4 regions of the Klebsiella sp. F11 genome follow, and region 4 is predicted to be linked to each of the others. Evidence: predicted binding sites of a transcription regulator. Region 4 holds the regulator's gene; each other region holds the start of a gene.

Region 1 (5,822 bases), 1.6 Mb from region 4:
TCCACAGCAGCGGTTGGGCTAATAACGCACGCAGGGCGATAATCAGCACGCCGCCGTTGCTACGATGTACCAGGCCCGGCTGCAGGGATATTTCGCCGTTAAACTGGCGCACGCAGCCAAAAAGCTGCTCTGCTTCAATCCAGTCGGCTGATTCAACCGGCGCGGTGCTGGCAAAATTATCATCGGCGCTTTTTGCCGGCGAAAGGGTGACGTTTCCGCCGTTAACCTGGTAGCGTACGCCGTAAAGCGGCGCGGCCGGCTGGTATAAGCTGCGGGTCTCTGCGGCTAACCACTGCAGGTATTCCGGCTCTTCCGGGGCCTTAACCAGCATGAACGGCGAAATGGTCGGAGTCACCAGAAGCTGCTCCAACGCATAGAATAGACGGGGCTGCAGTTCGCCTGACAGGGAAGCTTCCGGCTGGGCTAAATCAGCTTGTGCAAACAGCGCCTGATAACTTTCCGTATCAGGAGCAAGGTCGTTTCGGGTAAGTTTCGTAATGGTCAAAGTCGCTGTTTTTTAGTGAGATGTAAAACGCGCGATTATACCTTATGCCGCGTCCGAGCACACGGAGGATCGTGTTTGCATTAACGATAACGACGCAACGTATATCACGAATGATGATTTATTCTCAGCACATCGAAAAAAAACTGATATCCTGAAGTGAGTTACACGGTCACATTGAGATCGCAATGAAATATCAACAACTGGAAAATCTTGAAAGCGGCTGGAAATGGAAGTACCTGGTTAAAAAGCACAGGGAAGGTGAGCTGATTACCCGCTATATTGAAGCCAGCGCAGCGCAAGCCGCGGTCGATGTCTTACTGACGCTCGAGAATGAACCGGTTCTGGTGAACGCCTGGATTGAGCAGCATATTAATCCGGAGCTAATGAACCGGATGAAGCAGACTATCCGCGCGCGCCGCAAGCGTCATTTTAATGCCGAACATCAGCATACGCGTAAAAAGTCTATCGATCTGGAGTTTGTGGTCTGGCAGCGTCTCGCGGGTTTGGCGCAGCGACGGGGAAAAACGCTGTCGGAAACTATTGTGCAGCTGATTGAGGACGCTGAGCATAAAGAGAAGTATGCCAGCAAGATGTCCAGTCTGAAGCGCGACCTGCAGGTATTGCTGGGTAAAGAGTAGCCCGCAGATGCAGGGCTGATGGCGCTGTGCACGAGCGCTTTTCGCGTTGACGCCAAAGTCGAGACAAAAAAAACCCCGCGTTAGCGGGGTTTTTTATCGGTAGTAAAACTTAAGCCTGCGGCTGAGTTACTACGTCTTTGTAACCTTTAACTTCGATCTCTACGCGACGATCCGGAGCCAGGCAATCGATCAGTGCAGCGCGAGCTTTCACGTTGTCACAGGTGTTGCCAGTAACTGGGTTGGATTCGCCCATACCGCGAGCGGAGATTTTACCAGCCGGGATACCTTTAGAAACCAGGTAATCAACAACGGACTGAGCACGTTTCTCAGACAGCTGCTGGTTGTAAGCGTCAGAACCGATGCGGTCAGTGTAGCCCAGAACAACTGCGGAACCGTCTTTCGGATCCATGTTGCTCAGCTGGGTGTACAGCTGATCCAGAGCCTGCTGACCTTCCGGTTTCAGAGTAGATTTGTTGAAGTTGAACAGTACGTCAGACTTCAGGGTGAAGTGCTTGGTAGTCACTTCCGGAGCCGGAGCCGGAGCCGGAGCTACAACCGGAGCTTCTTCCTGACCGAAACGGTAGGAAACGCCTACGCTCAGCATGCCGTTATCAGGACGTGTACCAACGGTACCTGCATCACCGATGTTGTTAACCCACTGGTATTCCAGACGGGTAGCGATGTCGCGAGTCATTGCCCACTCGATACCACCAGCAAATACCGGAGATACGCCAGTGTCGTGTTCGCTGCGGGAAGTACCGGTAGAACCGTAGTTACCTTTCGAATCTGCACGCCAGACCATACCACCCAGACGGGTGTAGATGTCCAGATCGTCAGTGATCGGGTAACCCAGTTTAGCGGTCAGCTGAACGCCCTGAGCTTTGAAAGCGCCGTTATCAACGCTGCCTTTATAGGCCATACGTCCCAGCCAGTCGTAACCCATTTCGAAACCGAGGTACGGGTTAACCTGATAGCCACCGAACGCACCAGCACCCAGCTGATCGTTACGGGTCGGGCCATTGTTGTTCTGGAAACCGTTACCGTAGAAACCGGTATCGTGATACTGGGACCAGCCCAGTTTACCACCTGCATACCAGGTGTTATCTTTCGGTGCGGCCTGCGCTACGGTAGCGAAGCCAGCCAGTGCCACTGCAATCGCGATAGCTGTCTTTTTCATTTTCTGCGCCTCATTATCATCCAAAATTCGCCATGAAGGTACAAAAGACCTCACGGTTAGATCCTTCACCCGGGGCGTGACTTGTTGTTAACTATGCTGATACATGCAGCGTAAGCCGATCACCCCTGGCGATGTAAAGTCTACAACTTAGTTCGAAACTTACAAGTGTGAACTCCGTCAGGCATATGAAAAAAAAGGGTTGTATACACAATATTTAACAAATATGGTGGGTTTTCGTTCACCGACGAAACCCGCGAGACCGCATCAGACAGGCCTCCGCACCAAAACAACCCTTATAAAAGTACGCCTGTGGAATGCGCAAAAAAAATTCCAGGATTAATCCTAATTTAGCTTAATGATACAAATTAGAGTGAATTTTTAGCCCACTTAGTTGTCTTCCATGCTGGCTTGTATTTCCTACAGGCCTCATGATAAACCCCATCGCATGACCTTCTTCCGCGGCGCTGACCAGCCGTTCATGTTCTTCGGCAGTCAGCTCATCTGCCAGCCAGCCGATTACTACGCTATAGTTACCCGTGCGCAGGGCGCGGATCATTGATTCTACCGTGTTGTACGGAGAGAGCTGGTTTATCTGCATGACTTTCGACAGCGGCAGGCCGGAGGATTGCACCCACTCGCGGCTCAGCTTCTGCTTTGGCGTGAGCCAGAGCTGCCAGCGGGATTGCTGGCCCAGCTGCTGTAATAAAGGAAGCAGCAGCAGCTGAGTCATCATTGGCTGATCTTCACGGTAGACAATCTCGCTAATCAGCCCGCTAGCCGATTGTTCGACGGCGTCATGGGAGCGGCGACGTACTGAAGCAGAAGTCAGTGATGAACGATTTGCGTAAGCTGAAGTAAGCATTGTCTATTTCCGCCTGTAGTTACTGTATGCATGTACAGTATATCCAGCCAGTGAAAAGATCAACCTCATTTATCGTGCTGTCGCGTGAAATTTGTTCGACACTGTTGGCCATCATCGGCCGCGCTCGCGACGAACGGCTCTCACCGGAGTGAAGCTGCGCCTGAATTTTTGCGCAATAAAGGTCAAACCGCACGAGCCTGGCCGCGCATTTTTACGTAGCCCCAGGCTTAGCGCTGCTCTCCCGGGACACCAACTATTTGTGCAACTATTAATTAATGCCCTGTTTATATTTTATTTTGAATACATCCACTTTCGGCCAGGAGTAATTTCTTGAAAGCACCTCGCAAAATGGCGAGTTAATTGCGTGGAACGTTAAAATCATCTTGCTGCAATAAAGGAACTCACTTATTTTCTGAACTAACGGATCCGTTAACTAAATAACTCCGTATTCGCATGATTAACCAAGGAATAATCATGAAAAAGATATCATCCCTACGTTTTCATAAATTTCAGAAGTGCTTGTTACCATTGGGGAAAATAATCTGTCGTCCTTTGTTTGGCGGCTATAGCCTGGCAATAGACGATACCGTATTTGCGATGGTTGCCGAGGGGGAAATCTATCTTAAGATTTGCGAGCAGGGTGCCGCATATTGCGTGGCCCACGCCAATCCACTTTTAAAAATGCGCAAAAACGGGCGGCCAATTTTTCTTAAATATTATCAGATAAACGAAACGCTTTGGAGTGATAGTAAAATGCTTTTCAAACTATCATCGCTTTCATTGCAGGCCGCGCAAAATGAAAAGAACCAGCAGCGTTATTCCGGCAGGTTGAAAGATCTGCCAAATATTAGTTTTCATATGGAGCTACTATTAATTAACTCGGGCGTAATAGATCAGCAGGCGCTACGTCATATTGGTGCACAGCGCGCGTGGCTTAAGCTGCGAGAGTCGAATAAGGCGCTGACGCTGAATATTCTCTATTCGCTGGAAGGGGCAATTACCGGCGTTCACGCCGCTGCGCTCCCGACGGCGCGGCGCCGGGAGCTGCAGGAGTGGGCTCTCAACCAGCGGTAGGCCTGGCCATGGTTTACTCGGGCTGAACTACCACCTGCTGCTGCAGGCGGCAGATTTCCGGTAATAGCGCTAACAGCAGACTGATTTGCTGGAGCACCAGCGGCTCTTTGCTATCTGCCCGAGGTTCCAGATGTTGGATTCGGGTCTGCAGGCGGGTGAGCGCCTGCTGTACCCGCTGTTCATCGGCCGGGGAATGATGCAGCGCATCGTCCACATAGCAGACCGCGTCATCCAACAGCGCCAAAGTCTCCGGCGTGGTCAGCTGTTCACGATGCGCGCCCAGCGCGGAAATATAGCTGGTGAAGGTATGATTCAGGCAAAGCAGGCGAAAGGCCGTTTCGCGGATGTCGGCATTTGCCCGTGGCTCCGTGGATAAATTTGATACCACGGAGGCCAGCTCACCGTCCCGACTATGGGCATCCCGGCGCGCAACCCGATACGCCAGACGGTTATCGCGACCCTGATGATACTGTTCAAGAATGGCGTCGAGGTAGTGGCAGTTGGCGTTTATCGCCTGATCCAGAGCCCGCGGCAGGTTACGGAACTTCCAGTCCGGCCAAATAAAGCTGACCGCAGCCCAGGCAATCGCACAGCCGATGAGGGTGTCAAAGATGCGCGGCAGGGCAACCTCGAAGCCTTCACCCAGCAGGTTAAAGCACAGCAGCACCAGTAAGGTAATGAACATGGTGGCGTGGGCATATTGTACATTGCGAAAGGCAAAGAACAGGACGCCGGTAAGGACGATCAGCAGCAGCTGGCCTTCGACCGAGGGCACCAGCAGCAGTAGCGGTAGACCAACAGCCACCCCTATCAGGGTGCCAATAATCCTCAGGGCCAGGCGGTGGCGGGTGGCGTTATAGTTTGGCTGACAAACAAACAGGCTGGTTAGCAGGATCCAGTAGCCGTGATTGAGCCCGGTTAACTGGATAAACGCATAGCCTGCGCACAGTACCAGCGACATTCTCACCGCATGACGAAAGAGGGCCGATTCCGGTGACAGGTTGCGGCGTAAGCGAAGCCAGATATCGCTAAGGCCGCTCAGACGCTCTTCCGCGAGCAAATTCTCCGTCGTCCCGTGAGCCGGTGCGGCGACCTGAGCGGACTCGATGGTTGCCAGCTGGGCGTCAATCGCTCTCAGGTTATTCAGCAGGAAGCCCAGCGCTTTAACTTGCTCCAGCGGCTCTCCGCTGGCACGCACGCGATCAAGCGCGGCATCGAGATGCATAAACGCGCGCTCGAAATGCGCATCATGCTGGTACGGTTCGCGCAGCAAAATCGCGCGGGACAATTTCTGACACGCCTGGGCCTGCATCGACAGCATGCGCTGAAAGCGAAACATGATATCGCTGTAGCGGAAGCGGTCGCGTAGCGTTTGATACTGAATATGCGATGAGCTGGCGCGCTCGTGGATATCCTGGGCCACGAAGTAATACTGCAGCGTCCTTCGGGTGCCTCGCTGCCCGCGGTCGCCGCGCAGGCGGGTGAGCAGCGACGTTTTTGTCTGGTTGAGCGTCGTAACCAGCTGGCCATTCGCGATGGCCAGATCGTAGAGTGGCGCCTGGCTTT
Region 2 (5,822 bases), 2.0 Mb from region 4:
GAGCACAATGTGGGCTTCGTCTTCCGTCATGTTCTCCACCTGGGCCATCACGTCCTCTTTCGTCCAGACCAGCAGGGCGTAACGTTCTTCGTCGCCGAACATGCGTTTCAGTTTCTTGTTGAGTTCTTTACGGGTGCCGTACAGCATGGTGTTTTCTCCGTGATTCAGTGGGGCGGCCTCGCCGCCCGGGGTTCAGTCTTTAAAAGATTCGTCGAGCATCAGGGCTTCGTTGTAAGCCTCATTCAGCAGGGTGTTGATGCGTCGCAGGCTCTGCCCGGCCAGCCGTTCAGTCAGTCCTTCATGCCGCCAGTGATAACGGTCTTCCAGCACTTTGAGGGTGGTACGCAGGTCGCACATGCTGTTGACCAGTGCCGCCACCTCGCGGCGAAGGGCTTCGTGTCCGTCGTAGTTCATCAGGCGGCCTCCGGCATCCACTCTTCGTTCGCCGCCGGGGTGTTGACGGCGCGGCGCATCGCGGCCAGCCGTTCGGCCCCTTTCCGGTGGTACTGCTCCAGCATTTCGATGCCGATATAGCGGCGTCCGGCGCGGTATGCGGCGACGCAGGTCGAGCCGCTGCCGGCAAACGGATCGAGGACAATCGCCCCCGGGGCACTGAATGACTCAATCAGCGGCTGTAGCGCTTCCACCGGCTTCTGGGTCGGATGCAGGGCATTGCCGGTATAGGGAAACGGCAGCACGTCCGGCAAGGGTTTTTCAGGTGGCAACGGGCGGCCTTTGGCGAGCACGTAGGCCCCTTCATGGCGGTATTCCACAAACCCGCGACGCCCCTTCGCGCTGCGGCGGTTGGAGGCATAGGTTTTGGTGAACACAATCTGCCCCACCGCGTAGAACCCCGCCGCTTTCCACGCCGCCATAAAGCGGTCAACGCGGTTCCAGCCGTAGAAGCTGACCATCAGCGCGTCTTTTTTCAGCACGCGGTACATCTCAAGGGTGGCAGGCTCCAGCCATTCATCGGTGACGTCGCCGGCAATCTGGCGGCCTGAACGGTCCTTAAAGCCGACGAGGTAAGGCGGATCGGTCACAATAAGGTCAACGGCACGGTCGGGAAATCCGCGCATCACGTCAGTACAGTCCCCGAGAATGAATCTGGACATGGCAGCACTCCTGTAGTCAGAGGGGGCAGGAGGCATCACCGCGATACCGTTCCCTGCCGCACGCTGCCTGTTCATCGCGTCCGGTCACGGGTCAGGCCGACTGTGGAATACCGCAGCCGTCAGTCTGTTCGACGGCGAGGATATGCCGCAAAAGCGGCTTGAAGGGCGTTCCTTAAAGGGCGAGGGGCTGGCGTAAACTGTCAACGACGCCGGGCCGGAGCGGAAAAGCCGCCCGCCCCGTACCAGACCGGACGCGAGATACTGGCAGCGTGCGGCAGTCTCATTCCCCGCGACGCCGTCGCGGATAAAAGCGGAGCCGGGATGAGGCGACAACCTTTGCCGGGGTAAAAAAACCGGGCAGAACGCCCGGTCAGGAAAAGGTCAGCGGGTGATATCCCGCCAGTCATCGCCCCACTCGTCGCAGACGACTGGCGCCTCCGGCTTACCGAAGACACGCCAGGTGTCGAGGAATTTAAGACCGTGCAGGATACGGGTCTCCAGGTCATCGAGCAGAATGATGCTGTTAAACCAGACGTCGCCGTCCGGATACAACCACCTGTGCCCGTCATCCTCACGCTTCAGCGCTGGCCACCATGTTCGCCCCATCGCCATCACTCCCGCTTCCGCCACTTCCAGGGTCTGAGCGGTGACCATGTGGTACACCATCCTTTCCACGTCACCGGTTTCAACGGTAAAACCAACAAGCCAGGTGTTCATACGCGTTTCACCTCGTCGATGGCGGATTGCAGGTGGCTCCAGTTAAATCCTGTACCGGCATCATGGCTGTCCTGAGCCAGCTCCATCGCGGCGTCGATGTCATCTTCCGTAAGCGTACCGTCCAGCGACAGGAAATCGTCGGCCAGCCAGAATGTTCCGCAGCAGAGTGCATCATCGGGATAGTGCGACAGACGGGTGATAAAGGCTTTTACTGTCATACGTTTTTCCATTGTTATCCGGGCGGTTTCCCGTCCGCCTCCTGTCAGCCGCCAAAGTGCGCGATGTTGTTGATGAGCGACGCCGAACCGATGACGTCAGAGAGGCTGTCCTCATCGTCCGGGGCAACCCACATTTTGAGGGCGTCATTGTCTTGTCTGATACCACTGAACGTCAGTCGGCTGGCACACCAGTTGGGCATGAGAAGCTCCTTACACAGTCAGCGTGGGCAGGAGGCATCACCGCGATACCGTTCCCTGCCGCACGCTGCCTGTTCATCGCGTCCGGTCACGGGTCAGGCCGACTGTGGAATATCGCAGCCGTCAGTCTGTTCGACGGCGAGGATATGCCGCAAAAGCGGCTTGAAGGGCGTTCCTTAAAGGGCGAGGGACTGGCGGAAACTCTCAACGACGCCGGGCCGGAGCGGAAAAGCCGCCCGCCCCGTACCAGACCGGACGCGAGACACTGGCAGCGGGTGGCAGACAACTGACCGCACCGGGCGGAGGAAGGGTTACCGGCACATCTGTCCACAATGCATCTGTTTAACCCTGTGGATAACCTGAAGGCAGGCAGCGGAGAGCCACGGAAAGACAGGCGTCACAACACTTGTTCCTTTTTTGAACAACCGGAAGGGAATAATCAGCGGTGCCGGGATGTATCCCCGGCCACAGACAGGCCGATATACACGCCTGCGCCCCAGATAACCTGCGACAGAACAAAAACCCACTGCGGTACGTCGAACACCAGAAGCGGGAGCAGGCAGAGGGTCACGGTCAGTATCAGCCGGCTGCCGAATTTTCTGCGTACCGGTTCACTGCTGTCGACGGGAACGCCGGCAAACCGGAGAACATTTATGAAGCCGGGTGACATAAAGCGCTCCTCGGGGAAAAAAACACATCGGATATCTGTATATGACAGGATACCTGCGCCTGCGCAGTCCTGCCCTCCGTTTTTTCCGCCACTCGCTCTTTTCGCCATGACAGCAGGGAATCAGCACGGACCTGCATAAAGAGGCTTGCAAATTCTGCCGAACGGAAAAATAATAGCTGTACATCCATACAGTAATAAGGTGCATCATGTTACAGATTTCCGTTCGTTTTTCTCCGGAGCAGGTGAAAGCTATGCGCAGCGGTACCTTTGCCGCACTGCAGCAGGAAATTGAGCGTCGCCTGACACCACGCTACCCTCAACTCTGGCTGAATATCGGGAAAAGCTCGCAGACTGCGCTGGATGTCAGCGGCGCGCGCAGCGACCAGGAAAAGTCGGACATCATGAACACACTTGAAGCCATCTGGCAGGACGACACATGGCTGCCGGAATGAGTCGCAGGGAGCCCCTGTATGACCCGGAGGCGGTGTTCACGCTTCCGGCCGCGCCCTCTTCCCTGCAGATGCCCCTGTTTGCGGATGCCTGTGCGGCGGGCTTCCCGAGTCCTGCCGGGGATTATATTGAGCAGGAACTCGATTTAAACAGCCTGTGCATCCGTCACCCTGCCGCGACGTACTTTTTACGCGCCAGCGGGGAAAGCATGAAAGACCTCGGTCTGTATGACGGCGACATTCTGGTGGTGGACCGGGCGGAAACCGCCGTGGACGGCGACGTGGTGATTGCGGAGGTGGACGGCGGATTTACCGTGAAGCGGCTGCGCCTGCACCCCCGCCCTGCCCTGGAGCCGATGAATCCCGCTTATCCGACGCTCTGGCCGGAAGAACTCACCCTGTTCGGGGTAGTGATGCACTTCATTCACCGTACCCGGGCCCGCCTGTAAGGAGTGCCGGTATGTTTGCCCTGGCTGACGTGAACAGCTTCTATGCCAGCTGTGAGAAAGTGTTTCGCCCGGACCTGCGCGACAGGCCGGTGGTAGTGCTCAGCAACAATGACGGCTGCGTCATTGCGCGCAGCAGGGAGTCAAAATTGCTGAATATCCCGATGGGCGCCCCCTGGTTTAAGGTGAAGGCGCTGGCGGAAAAGCACAACGTGGCGGTGTTTTCCAGCAATTATTCGCTTTATCACAGTATGTCAGAACGCGTGATGCGCTGTCTTGAGGACCTGTCACCGCGCGTGGAGCAGTACAGTATTGATGAGATGTTCCTCGACATCGCCGGCATCGACAACTGCATCGCCTTTGAGGATTTCGGTCGTCAGCTGCGTGAGCATGTTCTCCGCCATACCGCACTGACCATCGGCGTCGGGATGGGCCCCACGAAAACACTGGCAAAATCCGCCCAGTGGGCGTCAAAAGAATGGCCGCAATTTGGCGGCGTACTGGCATTAACGGCAGGAAATCGCCGCAGGACGGAGAAACTGCTCTCGCTGCAGCCGGTGGAGGAAATCTGGGGCGTCGGACGCCGCATCGGGAAGAAACTGAACACGATGGGCATCACCACAGCGCTGCAGCTGGCGCGCGCGGATCCGGCCTTTATCAGAAAAAACTTTAACGTGGTGCTGGAGAGAACGGTCCGGGAGCTGAACGGAGAGCCCTGTATTTCGCTGGAAGAAGCCCCTCCCCCGAAACAGCAGATTGTCTGCAGCCGGAGTTTTGGTGAACGCATCACGGAATATGACGCGATGCGCCAGGCGGTCTGCCAGTACGCGGAGCGGGCAGCTGAAAAGCTGCGCGGTGAGCGGCAGTTCTGCAGGCATATCGCCGTCTTTGTGAAAACGTCACCGTTCGCTGTGAGCGAACCGTATTATGGAAATCTGGCCAGCGAGAAGCGGCAGACCCCCACGCAGGACACCCGGGACATTATTGCCGCAGCCGTCAGGGCACTGGACCGGATTTGGGTGGATGGCCACCGTTATGCAAAAGCGGGTTGCATGCTCAATGATTTCACGCCTACCGGGGTTTCGCAGCTTAACCTGTTCGATGATATCCAGCCCAGAAGCAACAGTAGCCAGCTGATGAAGGTTCTCGACGGTATTAACCACTCAGGGCTGGGGAAAGTGTGGTTTGCGGGGCGAGGCATTGCTCCCGAGTGGCAAATGAAACGAGAAATGCTTTCACCAGCCTATACGACTCGCTGGTCTGAATTGCCAGTAGCCAAACTATGACGAAGCAAAAACACAAGAAAATTCGTGGTGATTTCACTATGAAAGAATTTAAAAAAAATATTTATAATCAATACAATAAACATCAAAAAAGCATGGTGAAAAAAGTAAAAAAAAGATGCCATTTGGCATCCTTTTTTTTAAAATTCTTATCGCTCAGATGAAGGCATTTTTTCAAGAATACGCTTAATAGCTTCATCAATCTCTGACTGCACTTCATTAGATATACGTGAGAATTCATAAACAACAAGCCGCTTCTTCGAGTCAGTTTTCTTCCTTGCAAACTGGTTGCGATCAGAAAACTCTTTCAACTTCTCAGTTTCAACAGTTTTTGCAGGCCGGTCCATAAGAGCTTTGCTCTCTGCCCGAAAGACTGACAGGATTTTGCTTTTATCAATTGCTGGATAATCAGGCAGAGCCATCAGCTTTTGCCGCACTTTATCCATCAACTCCTTCACTGACGTTTTTTTGTGGTTTGCTTCTTCAGACAGTTTCAACAAAAATTGATAATCCGACAGCGAAATATCATTTATTACAGGAAATACAGAGATCATTTCGTCCGGTACTGATGCCGCCTGAAATGCCCGTGTAACTTTTGCAGAAGAGATATTTTCAGCCAGAGCGATCTCTTCTTTAGTCATACTGGTCCCATAGGTAACTTCCAGTCGTTTTCCCAGTTCGCGAAGACTATGCTCTCTTGCAGTCTGTATGTCTTTTGCAAGCTGC
Region 3 (5,822 bases), 2.6 Mb from region 4:
AAGGATTGCGTGGTGGTGGTGCGGCATCAGGGGCCAAAAGCGAACGGCATGCCAGAATTACATAAACTTATGCCGCCACTTGGTGTATTATTGGACCGCCGTTTCAAAATAGCGCTAGTCACCGATGGGCGACTCTCTGGCGCATCCGGCAAAGTTCCGTCAGCGATCCACGTCACGCCTGAAGCCTACGACGGCGGGCTGCTGGCGAAGGTCCGCGATGGCGATATCATCCGCGTCAACGGCCAGACCGGCGAGCTGACGCTGCTGGTGGACGATGCCGAACTGGCCGCGCGGCAGCCACATATTCCTGACCTGAGCGGTTCGCGAGTCGGGACCGGTCGTGAAATGTTCTCTGCGCTGCGTGAGAAGCTCTCCGGAGCCGAACAGGGCGCAACCTGCATCACTTTTTAAGACCATACAATTTGTAGATCTGGCGAGAGAAAAACTCTGATGAAAAACTGGAAAACAACTGCAGAAGCAATCCTCACCTCCGGCCCGGTTGTCCCGGTGATCGTGGTGAAAAAGCTGGAACACGCCGTGCCGATGGCCAAAGCGCTGGTTGCAGGCGGCGTACGTGTACTGGAAGTGACCCTGCGTACCGAATGCGCGCTGGATGCCATCCGCGCAATAGCTAAAGAAGTCCCGGAGGCGATTGTCGGCGCCGGCACCGTGACTAACGCGGCGCAGCTGAAAGAAGTAACCGAGGCGGGAGCGCAGTTCGCAATCAGCCCGGGCCTGACCGATTCTCTGCTCAAGGCGGCGACGGAAGAAGGGACAATTCCGCTGATCCCGGGTATCAGCACCGTATCCGAGCTGATGCTGGGCATGCAGTATGGCCTGAAAGAGTTTAAATTCTTCCCGGCCGAAGCCAACGGCGGCGTGAAGGCGCTGCAGGCAATTGGCGGTCCGTTCGCCCACATTCGTTTCTGCCCGACCGGCGGGATCTCTCCGGCTAACTACCGCGACTACCTGGCGCTGAACAGCGTTCTGTGTATCGGCGGTTCATGGCTGGTACCGGCGGATGCGCTGGAAGCAGGCGATTACGACCGTATCACCACTCTGGCTCGTGAAGCGGTAGAAGGCGCGAAGTAATTTCCGCACCTCAGTTCTGACCCGGTAAGCGGCAACGCTACCGGGTTTTTTTATCCCTCAACCACCACCGCTGACGCCGCGGCTTTGGCGCGCGCCACCGCCTCATCAACGCTCTCCGCCACCGCCAGCGTAACGCCCAGACGACGGGAGCCGTCAATTTCCGGCTTAGCGAACAGACGCACCTGCAGGCCCGCGCCGACGGCGGCCTGCAGGTTGCCGAAGGTGACGTTGCGGCTGGTAAGCTGCGGCAGAATCACCGCCGAAGCCGCCGGGCCATACTGGCGAATCGCGCCCACCGGCAGCCCAAGGAAGGCGCGGACGTGCAGGGCGAACTCCGACAGATCCTGCGAAATGAGCGTCACCATTCCGGTATCGTGCGGACGCGGCGAGACTTCGCTAAAAATCACCTCATCGCCGCACACGAACAGCTCGACGCCGAACAGGCCGTAACCGCCGAGCGCCAGCACCACGTTGCGGGCAATTTCCTGCGCGCGGGCCAGCGCCAGCTCGCTCATCTGCTGAGGTTGCCAGGATTCTCGATAGTCGCCGTCTTCCTGCCGGTGGCCGACCGGGGCGCAGAAGTGCACGCCGTCGACCGCGCTGACGGTGAGCAGGGTGATTTCAAAATCGAAGTTCACCACGCCCTCGACGATTACGCGGCCGGCGCCGGCGCGGCCGCCCTGCTGGGCGTACTGCCACGCTTCGGCCAGCTGTTCATGACGGCGGATAAAGCTTTGTCCTTTCCCGGAGGAGCTCATCACCGGCTTAACGATGCACGGCAGGCCAATCTCGTTCACCGCGTCGTTAAAGGCGGCTTCACTGTCGGCAAAACGATAGGTCGAGGTTGGGAGCCGCAGCTCTTTGGCGGCCAGGCGGCGAATGCCTTCCCGATTCATGGTCAGCTTTGCGGCGAGCGCGGTGGGGACCACTTTTTGTCCACTCAGCTCCAGTTCGACCAGGGTATCGGTGGCGATGGCTTCAATTTCCGGCACGATAAAATCGGGCTTTTCTTGCTCAATTAAGGCGCGCAGGGCGTCGCCGTGCAGCATGTTAATAACATGCGAACGGTGGGCGACCTGCATCGCCGGCGCGTCAGGGTAGCGATCGACGGCGATGGTCTCAATGCCCAGACGTTGACACTCGATGGCGACTTCCTTACCCAGCTCGCCGGAACCTAACAGCATAACTCGCGTCGCCGCAGGGCGCAGCGCTGTGCCTAGTACAGTCATGACTCTCTTCCGCAGTAAAAAAACATGTGCCGCAGTATAAACGAAAACGTTTGCGTCTGTCTTTATGCGCGTGAGTTGAGTCATGGTCCTAAATTTGTTATACTGTATATAAATACAGTATAAAAGGGGCTGTACAATGGCGGTTGCAATCAAATATGTGGTGATTCGCGAAGGTGAGGAAAAGATGTCTTTTACCAGCAAAAAAGAGGCCGATGCTTACGACAAAATGCTCGATCTTGCCGAAATCCTTAACGACTGGCTGGTAGATTGCCCGCTGACGCTTGATGAAGCCCAGCGTGATGAGATGGCGCTGTGGCTGGCGGAGCGCAAAGACGCCTTACATCACATTATGAAGTCCGGAAAACTTCCTGAGGCGGAAGAGAACGCCGTCGAACAGGGCGAAAACGAAGGGCAGGAGTCCGCTGACGTCGGCGATGACGCCATCAGCTCCGGCGCGGACGACGGCGCGGCGGAAAAAGCAGCGCCCAAAGCGCGCAGGGTGAAAGCGGCCTGAGCCGCGGAATTTGCGCATCTTTAGCCACGGATAACATTTCCTGACGTCGCCTCGTTTAGGCTGATGACATCGTCTGTCATACACCGAGGAAACCATGGCTAACTGGCTTAACCAACTTCAGTCTCTGCTGGGCCAGCAGGGGCAAACTTCTTCATCTGACGATCGCTCAGGTGGTAACAATTTGCTGCTGCCCGGCGCGCTGGGCGGCCTGGCGGGGCTGCTGGTCGCCAGCAAATCTTCGCGTAAGCTGCTGGCGAAATACGGCACCAGCGCGCTGCTGGTTGGCGGCGGCGCGGTGGCCGGAAGCATGCTGTGGAACAAGTATCAGCAGAAAATGCGCGCCGCTTCGCCGCAGCCGCAGCCGGAGCCGGCCGGGCAGGTTCCGGCGTCACCAGAGCCTGATGCCCGCAGCGAGCGGCTGATCCAGGCGCTGGTTTTTGCGGCCAAAAGCGACGGGCATATTGATGAAAACGAACGCGCGAGCATCGAAGAGCAGCTGCGCGCGGCAAATATCGACGTACAGGGGCGGGTGCTTATCGATCGCGCGTTAACTCAGCCCCTCGACCCGCAGCGCCTGGCGCAGGGCATCAGCAGCGAGCAGGAGGCGCTGGAAATCTACTATCTGAGCTGCGCGGTGATTGATATTGACCACTTTATGGAGCGTAGCTACCTCAACGCGCTGGGCGAAGCGCTGAAGATCCCTGCGGATGTGCGCGCTGAGATCGAACAGGATATTCAGGCGCAAAAGCAGACTCTTTCCTCTTAAATCATCACGTTCCGCTTGCATCGCCAGCGACTTTTGCCACCCTTATAGACGGGTCATCTCTCAGCCTGACGCCGCGCAGGCCGGGGAGGACCCTTATTCCGGCACCGTCTCACCCGCGGTCGGGCGTCACTTCGCTGTGGCCGTTTTCAAACTCTAGGGCAGGGCGATTTATGCCGTTGAGATTTCTTGTCTTGCCGTCCGGACGCGCGTCGATTAACGTTGTGCGCATAAATTAAGCCGAAGAAGAACAAAGAGATGCTACCAAAAGCGAAACGGATCCCCCACGCTATGACCCTGCATGGCGATACGCGTATTGATAACTACTTCTGGCTACGTGACGATGACCGCGCGCAGCCGGAAGTTCTGGATTATCTGCGCGAGGAGAATACCTACGGCAAAGCGGTGATGGAGACCCAGCGCAGCCTGCAGGAGCGGGTGCTGAAAGAGATTATCGATCGTATCCCCCAGCGCGAAGTCTCGGCACCTTACAGTAAAAATGGCTATCGCTATCGTCAGGTCTATGAGCCGGGCTGCGAATACGCGATTTATCAGCGCCAGTCGGTGCTGAAAGAGGAGTGGGACCCGTGGGAGCTTCTGCTCGATAGCAACCAGCGCGCGGCGCAAAGCGAGTTCTACACCCTCGGCGGGCTGGGGATCTCCCCGGACAACGCTCTGATGGCGCTGGCGGAGGATTATCTCTCCCGCCGGCAGTACAGCCTGCGTTTGTGCAATCTCTCCGACGGTAGCTGGTATCCCGAAGTGCTGGAAAACGTCTCCCCGGGATTTGCCTGGAGCAACGATTCACGGACCTTGTGGTACGTGCGCAAACACCCTACCACGCTGCTGCCGTACCAGGTCTGGCGGCATACCGTCGGCACCTCGACGCAAGATGACGTGCTGGTGTACGAAGAGCAGGACGAAACCTTTTACGTCAGCGTGCACAAGACCACCTCGCAGCAGTTTGTGGTTATCTACCTTGCGAGCGCGACCACCAGCGAAGTGCGGCTGCTGAATGCTGAAATGCCCGACGCCGAGCCGGTGTGCTTCCTGCCGCGGCGCAAGGATCATGAATACAGGCTCGATCACTATCAGCACGCGTTCTACCTGCGCTCTAATCGCGAAGGTAAAAACTTCGGCCTCTATCGCACGCATCAGCGCGACGAGCAGCAGTGGCAGGCCCTGATCCCGCCGCGCGATGACGTGATGCTGGAAGGCTTTACGCTATTTACCGACTGGCTGGTGGTGGAGGAGCGGCAGCATGGACTGACCAGCCTGCGGCAGATCAACCGTAAGACCCGGGAAGCGGTGGGCATTGCCTTTGATGACCCGGCCTACGTCACCTGGCTTGCCTATAATCCCGAGCCGGAAACCTCGCGCTTACGCTACGGCTACTCCTCGATGACCACCCCGGATACGCTGTTTGAGCTCGATATGGATACCGGTGAACGGCGGGTGCTTAAGCAGCAGGAGGTTAAAGGTTTCGATGCCAGCCACTACCGCAGCGAGCATCTGTGGATTCAGGCCCGCGACGGCGTTGAGGTCCCGGTCTCGCTGGTCTACCGGCACGAATTCTTCCGCCGAGGCGCCAGCCCGCTGCTGGTCTACGCCTACGGTTCCTACGGCGCCAGCGAGGACGCGGACTTCAGCGCCAGCCGCCTGAGCCTGCTCGATCGCGGCTTCGTTTTCGCCATCGCCCACGTGCGCGGCGGCGGCGAGCTGGGGCAGCAGTGGTATGAGGACGGAAAGTTTCTTTGTAAGAACAACACCTTCAACGACTATCTCGACGTCTGCGATGCGCTGCTGAAGCAGGGCTACGGCGATCCGCAGCTGTGCTACGGCATGGGCGGCAGCGCCGGTGGGATGCTGATGGGCGTGGCTATCAATCAGCGCCCGGATCTGTTTCACGGCGTGGTGGCGCAGGTGCCGTTTGTTGACGTGCTCACCACCATGCTCGATGAGTCGATTCCCCTAACTACCGGGGAGTTTGAAGAGTGGGGCAACCCGCAGGATGAAACGTACTATCGCTATATGAAGGGCTACAGCCCCTACGATAACGTTACGGCTCAGGCCTATCCGCATATGCTGGTAACCACCGGCCTACACGACTCCCAGGTACAGTACTGGGAGCCGGCAAAATGGGTGGCGAAGCTGCGCGAGCTGAAAACCAACGATAATCTGCTGCTGCTGTGTACCGATATGGATTCAGGTCACGGCGGGAAAT
Region 4 (5,822 bases):
CAACCAGCTGCGCATTGCCCATCAGGCAGGCGCCAAACATCCCGTTCTGCACGCGATCAGACGGACAGCCGACGTTGAGGTTGATCTCATCGTAACCGCGCGCTTCCGCCAGCTTCGCACACTGCGCCAGCGCCGCCGGATCGCTACCGCCCAGCTGTAGCGCAACCGGATGCTCCTCTTCGCTATAGGCCAGGTAGTCGCCTTTACCGTGAATAATCGCCCCGGTGGTCACCATTTCGGTGTACAGCAGCGTATGGCGCGTCAGCTGGCGCAGGAAATAGCGGCAGTGCCTGTCGGTCCAGTCGAGCATCGGGGCGATGGAAAAACGGTGGGCAGCAAAAGCGGTTGACGTTGATTCTGGCATCATGGCGAATAAATAGGCATCCGGGTAAAAAGGGGCGCTACTATAGCACAAAGATAAACCACAGGCGCATAGCGCCAATGGCCGTATCCTGCGCTGGAAAAAACGCTATTTCCTGCGCGGCTTACCGTCGTGAGGGCCGAAGAACTGCGGCGGATGGTCGACCCAGCGATCCTGACGCGTCGCGGCATAGCCGGGGTTTAGCGGATAGTAGATCCGGTTAAATTTTTTGTTCGCTTCGCCCACCACCAGCAGGCACGCCTCCTCCTCGGTGTTATTCAGAAAGGTATGGCATACCCCGGTGCCGGCGGGAAAACCGACGCAATCCCCCGGCTCCAGCTTCCACAGATAGCCGTTTATCCACACCTCCGGATACCCCTCCAGCACGTAGATAAACTCTTCTTCATCGCTTTCCGCATGCGGATAAGAGGTGCGCCGTCCCGGCGGCAGGCGCTCATGATGGATCCCCAGCCGGTTTAGCCTTAGACCGCGGGCCAGCGGAGCGCCGATGGAAAAGAGCTCGCCGCTGTCGGGGTAGGTGGCGTCATCCGGCCCTTCCAGCTCGCGCCAATGTCGAATGCAATCAGGTCGTTTCATCGTTTTCTCCCGAAAATGAGATGCATCAGGTATAGCACAAACCGTGGGTTCTCGGCGTTTTGCCAGGATCGTGATAAAGTAACAACTTCATCGTTACGCAACCAGAGGATGCTCATGGATAAGTCCACTTCGCAAGACATGTTAGCGCATGCTGAAAAGCTCTGCGCGCAGCGGGGCGTGCGCCTGACTCCGCAGCGCCTGGAAGTGTTGCGCCTGATGAGCCTGCAGCAGGGAGCGATCAGCGCTTACGATTTGCTCGATCTCCTGCGCGGTAAAGAGCCGCAGGCCAAGCCGCCAACGGTCTATCGGGCGCTGGAGTTTCTGCTGGAGCAGGGTTTCGTGCACAAGGTGGAATCAACCAACAGCTACGTGCTGTGCCATCTGTTCGATCAGCCAACCCATAGCTCAGCGATGTTTATCTGCGATCGCTGCGGGGTGGTGACAGAAGAGTGCGCGGAAGGCGTAGAGGACATCATGCATACGCTGGCGGCAAGAATGGGCTTCGCCCTGCGCCATAACGTGATTGAAGCGCACGGCCTGTGCGCGGGCTGCGTCGAGGTAGAGGCCTGTAACGCGCCGGATCGCTGCCATCATGACCACACGATCCAGATTAAAAAGAAAGCCCGCTGAGGCGTTAGCCACAGCGGGAATCAGGGGATTTCGCACATCCTTGTCGCGTTCGGGCAGGCAATAACAAAGGGTTAGCGCTCTAAATTTGCTCGCTACCAGCGATAGTCATTTTTGCTTTCCCAGTCGGACACCTCTTTCTCCGCCCGATCTTTAGCGTAACCGTAACGCTCCTGGATTCGACCGACCAGCTGATCGCGCTTGCCCTCGATGACGGTCATATCATCGTCGGTAAGCTTGCCCCACTGCTCTTTTGCTTTACCTTTTAACTGTTTCCAGTTACCGCCGATTTCGTCTTTATTCATGATTCAGTCCTCATCGTTCGGTGAGTTAACAGCCCGCTGTGTGCCGGACATAGAGTTAACTATAGATGAGAATGCTGGGTTGATTTTATTATTCGGAATCTTTAACCATATTAAAGACAGAATGCGTTATGAAAACCAGGTTCCGCGCCGCCAGTGCCGTCGCCAGATCAGCGCCAGCGACAGGCCCCGCAGCGCCAGGAACACCGTCAGCGCCAGCCACAGGCCGTGGTTACCGAGCACCGGCAGAGTCAGCAGGGTTAAGGCAAAGCCCGCAGCGGCCACCGCCATGCTGTTACGCATTTCGCTGCCGCGCGTCGCGCCGATAAACATCCCGTCCAGCAGATAGCACCAGACGCCAATCACCGGCAGAATCATCTGCCAGAACAGATAGCGGTCGGCGAGCTGCTGGAGCGAGGGTATCGAGGTCAGCAGGGCGATAATCTGCTCTCCCGCCACGCTGTAGATCAGCGCAAAAGCCAGCGCGACCATGCCAGATTGTCGGCAGGCGGCACGCCACACCTCCAGCAGCCTGCTGCCATCGCGCGCGCCGTAGGCCTGCCCGGAGTGGGCCTCCACGGCGTAGGCAAAGCCATCTAACGCATAGGCGGTGAAGGTGAGCATAGTCATCAGAATAGCGTTCACCGCCACGATATCGCCCCCCAGACGCGCGCCAAACACGGTCACCGCGCCAAAGCAGAACTGCAGCAGCAGGGAGCGCAGCATAATGTCGCGATTCAGGGCCAGCAGCCGCCGGATATCGCCGCGCCAGGCGCCCTTGAGCATAGCGAACGACACGCCGCGCAGCGTCAGTACGCGTTTCGCCATCAGCAGGCCAATGATAAAGGTGGCGTATTCGGCGCTCACCGTCGCCAGCGCCGCGCCCTGCACGTTCATGTGCAGGCCCATCACCAGCCACAGGTCGAGGACGATATTCAGCAGGTTGCCGACAATCAGCAGGATCACCGGCGCGCGGGCATACTGGACGCCCAGCAGCCAGCCCAGCAGCACCAGGTTCGCGAGCGAGGCCGGGGCGCTCAGCCAGCGGATTTCGAGGAAACGCCGGGCCTGCTCCAGCACCGCTTCGCTACCGCCGACGATATGCAGCGCCAGGTTAATGAGCGGCATACGAAACAGAACGATCAGCAGACCGGCGGCCAGCGCCAGTCCAAGCGGCTGCACCAGCGCGCGCGCCAGGCGAACGGGATCCTTTGCGCCGAACGCCTGCGACGTCAGGCCGGTGGTGCTCATGCGCAGAAAGAGCAGCAGCATGAACAGAAAGCTGGTTGCCGTAGCCCCGACCGCCACGCCGCCCAGGTAAACCGGGCTATCAAGATGGCCGATAACCGCCGTATCCACCAGCCCCAGCAGCGGGACGGTGATATTGGAGAAAATCATCGGTAGCGCCAGGCGCCACAGGGCCTTATCAGCAGCGTTAAAAAACATGGAGAAGAGCCTGAGCGAGGAGAGACAGCGCAGCATCACGCATCGGACGATGCTGCGTCAGAACAGAGGGTTACAGCCACTCGCCGTTGCGGATGACGCCGACGGCCAGTCCTTCAATAGTGAAGTTTTGCTCGCGCAGGTTCACCACGATCGGTGAAAACTCGCTGTTTTCCGGCAGCAGTTCGACGACGTTACCCTGCTTTTTCAGGCGTTTAACCGTCACTTCTTCGTCGATACGCGCAACCACCACCTGTCCGTTACGCACGTCCTGCGTTTTGTGTACCGCCAGCAGATCGCCGTCCAGAATACCAATGTCTTTCATCGACATACCGCTGACGCGCAGCAGAAAGTCGGCGCTCGGCTTGAACATGGCCGGATCGACCTGGAAGTGGCCTTCGATGTGCTGCTGCGCCAGCAGCGGCTCGCCGGCGGCGACGCGGCCAATCAGCGGCAGGCCGGGCTCTTCTTCAGTCAGCAGGCGGATGCCGCGGGAAGCGCCGGAAACGATCTCGATAGCGCCTTTACGCGCCAGCGCTTTCAGGTGCTCTTCCGCCGCGTTTGGAGAACGGAACCCCAAGCGCTGAGCAATTTCCGCACGCGTCGGCGGCATGCCCGTCTGGCTGATGTGATCCCTGATGAGATCAAACACCTCTTGCTGCCTGGTCGTTAACGCTTTCATCCCGCCCCCTGGGTGTATATACAGTTATGCTGTGAGTATATACAGCTAACGGTGATTTTGGAATCAAATTTCACACAAAAATCAGGAGATTCTTTTCTTTTGCCGCCCGCTACGGCCGGTTAGCACGGAGGAAGTTGCGGCGAAGCGCTGCTGCTCCACGCGGCGCAAAAAAAGCCGCGCGGAGGGCGACCGGGCGGCCTGATGCTGCGGAGGCTTAGCGATAGTGCGCCCACAGCAGCGTCACCCAGACGATCAGCGCGATGGCGATCGCCAGAAATACCGCCGCAGAGCCCATATCCTTCGCCCGTCCGGAAAGCTCATGGTGCTCAGGGCCGATCCGGTCCACCACCGCCTCAATCGCGCTATTAAGAATTTCGACTATCATCACTAACAGGACCGAGCCTATCAAAAGCACGCGCGTAACGGCGTCAACATCCAACCAGCAGGCGATCGCAATGGCAATAACGGTGGCGATACCTTCCTGACGAAAGGCGGCCTCATTTATCCATGCCGCACGAAAACCTTTCCAGGAATACCCAGCCGCTTTAATGATTCGGGTTAACCCGGTGGTATTATTGGCCATCAAAAGAACCTTTTTATGTAAATGACGTCAATGAGTGTACGCGTTTGCCGCGTGGCAACGGAAATTTTGCGCACTTTCTGTTATTCTTGCCGCGCATTTGCATGATTAACCAGAGGCTTCACATCGTTTATGTCCGGCTGGCAACGAATTTACTATAAATTACTGAATTTACCATTACGGCTGCTGGTAAAAAGCAAGTCTATTCCCGCAGAACCTGCTCAGGAACTGGGACTGGATACCTCGCGTCCGATTATGTACGTTCTGCCCTATAACTCGAAGGCAGACCTGCTGACGCTGCGCGCGCAGTGCCTGGAGCACGATTTAGCCGATCCGCTCGAACCGCTGGAAATCGACGGCACCCAGCTGCCGCGCTACGTCTTTATCCACGGCGGCCCGCGCGTCTTTACCTACTACACGCCGAAAGAAGAGTCCATCAAGCTGTTCCACGACTACCTCGATCTGCACCGCAACCACCCTGACCTCGACGTGCAAATGGTGCCGGTTTCAGTGATGTTTGGTCGTGCGCCCGGACGCGAAAAGGGCGAGGTCAATCCGCCGCTGCGCATGCTTAACGGCATTCAGAAATTCTTCGCCGTGCTGTGGCTCGGCCGCGACAGCTTCGTGCGCTTCTCGCCGCCGGTGTCGCTACGCCGAATGGCGTCCGAACACGGCACCGATAAGACCATTGCCCAGAAGCTGGCCCGCGTGGCGCGTATGCACTTCGCCCGCCAGCGCCTGGCCGCCGTCGGCCCGCGCCTGCCGGCGCGTCAGGATCTGTTCAACAAGCTGCTGGCGTCAAAAGCCATCGCCCGCGCGGTGGAAGACGAAGCCCGCAGCAAGAAAATCTCCCATGAGAAGGCGCAGCAAAACGCCATCGCGCTGATGGAGGAGATCGCCGCCAACTTCTCCTACGAGATGATTCGCCTGACCGACCGCGTGCTGGGTTTTACCTGGAACCGCCTGTATCAGGGGATTAACGTTCATAACGCCGAGCGCGTGCGCCAGCTGGCGCATGAAGGACACGAGATCGTCTACGTTCCGTGCCACCGCAGCCATATGGACTACCTGCTGCTCTCTTACGTGCTCTACCATCAGGGGCTGGTGCCGCCGCATATCGCCGCCGGCATCAACCTCAACTTCTGGCCGGCTGGGCCGATTTTCCGCCGCGGCGGCGCGTTCTTTATTCGCCGCACGTTTAAGGGCAATAAGCTCTACTCAACGGTATTC

What was found. The regulator LexA, encoded in region 4, represses DNA repair genes until DNA is damaged. The targets are predictions, from matches to a motif close to TNCTGTATGTACATACAGNA.
Region 1: a site for LexA is predicted at 3,203-3,222, ahead of sulA (SOS-induced cell division inhibitor SulA). Genes of this name have one in related genera too.
Region 2: a site for LexA is predicted at 3,093-3,112, ahead of AC1M2H_RS07790 (DinI-like family protein). Genes of this name have one in related genera too.
Region 3: a site for LexA is predicted at 2,422-2,441, ahead of AC1M2H_RS11165 (YebG family protein). Genes of this name have one in related genera too.

Annotation. Positions count from the first base shown of each region.
Region 1 is NZ_CM160060.1:3,625,611-3,631,432, reverse strand. Features, by position in the region: gene AC1M2H_RS18005 (AAA family ATPase) at 1-505, opposite strand, end outside; gene matP (macrodomain Ter protein MatP) at 691-1,143, shown strand; gene ompA (porin OmpA) at 1,253-2,320, opposite strand; gene sulA (SOS-induced cell division inhibitor SulA) at 2,673-3,182, opposite strand; gene AC1M2H_RS17985 (TfoX/Sxy family DNA transformation protein) at 3,657-4,256, shown strand; gene yccS (YccS family putative transporter) at 4,270-5,822, opposite strand, start outside.
Region 2 is NZ_CM160060.1:1,560,707-1,566,528, reverse strand. Features, by position in the region: gene AC1M2H_RS07825 (DUF1380 family protein) at 1-147, opposite strand, end outside; gene AC1M2H_RS07820 (hypothetical protein) at 193-414, opposite strand; gene AC1M2H_RS07815 (DNA methylase) at 414-1,115, opposite strand; gene AC1M2H_RS07810 (hypothetical protein) at 1,497-1,832, opposite strand; partial or broken gene AC1M2H_RS07805 (hypothetical protein) at 1,829-2,059, opposite strand; gene AC1M2H_RS07800 (hypothetical protein) at 2,095-2,250, opposite strand; gene AC1M2H_RS07795 (hypothetical protein) at 2,688-2,918, opposite strand; gene AC1M2H_RS07790 (DinI-like family protein) at 3,125-3,370, shown strand; gene umuD (translesion error-prone DNA polymerase V autoproteolytic subunit) at 3,367-3,816, shown strand; gene AC1M2H_RS07780 (Y-family DNA polymerase) at 3,828-5,099, shown strand; gene AC1M2H_RS07775 (ParB family protein) at 5,246-5,822, opposite strand, start outside.
Region 3 is NZ_CM160060.1:2,255,816-2,261,637, forward strand. Features, by position in the region: gene edd (phosphogluconate dehydratase) at 1-411, shown strand, start outside; gene AC1M2H_RS11155 (bifunctional 4-hydroxy-2-oxoglutarate aldolase/2-dehydro-3-deoxy-phosphogluconate aldolase) at 451-1,092, shown strand; gene purT (formate-dependent phosphoribosylglycinamide formyltransferase) at 1,143-2,321, opposite strand; gene AC1M2H_RS11165 (YebG family protein) at 2,458-2,835, shown strand; gene AC1M2H_RS11170 (tellurite resistance TerB family protein) at 2,930-3,601, shown strand; gene ptrB (oligopeptidase B) at 3,857-5,822, shown strand, end outside.
Region 4 is NZ_CM160060.1:5,267,675-5,273,496, forward strand. Features, by position in the region: gene dusA (tRNA dihydrouridine(20/20a) synthase DusA) at 1-367, opposite strand, end outside; gene AC1M2H_RS25880 (cupin domain-containing protein) at 470-958, opposite strand; gene zur (zinc uptake transcriptional repressor Zur) at 1,073-1,588, shown strand; gene AC1M2H_RS25890 (CsbD family protein) at 1,681-1,890, opposite strand; gene dinF (MATE family efflux transporter DinF) at 2,017-3,333, opposite strand; gene lexA (transcriptional repressor LexA) at 3,404-4,012, opposite strand; gene AC1M2H_RS25905 (diacylglycerol kinase) at 4,227-4,595, opposite strand; gene plsB (glycerol-3-phosphate 1-O-acyltransferase PlsB) at 4,725-5,822, shown strand, end outside.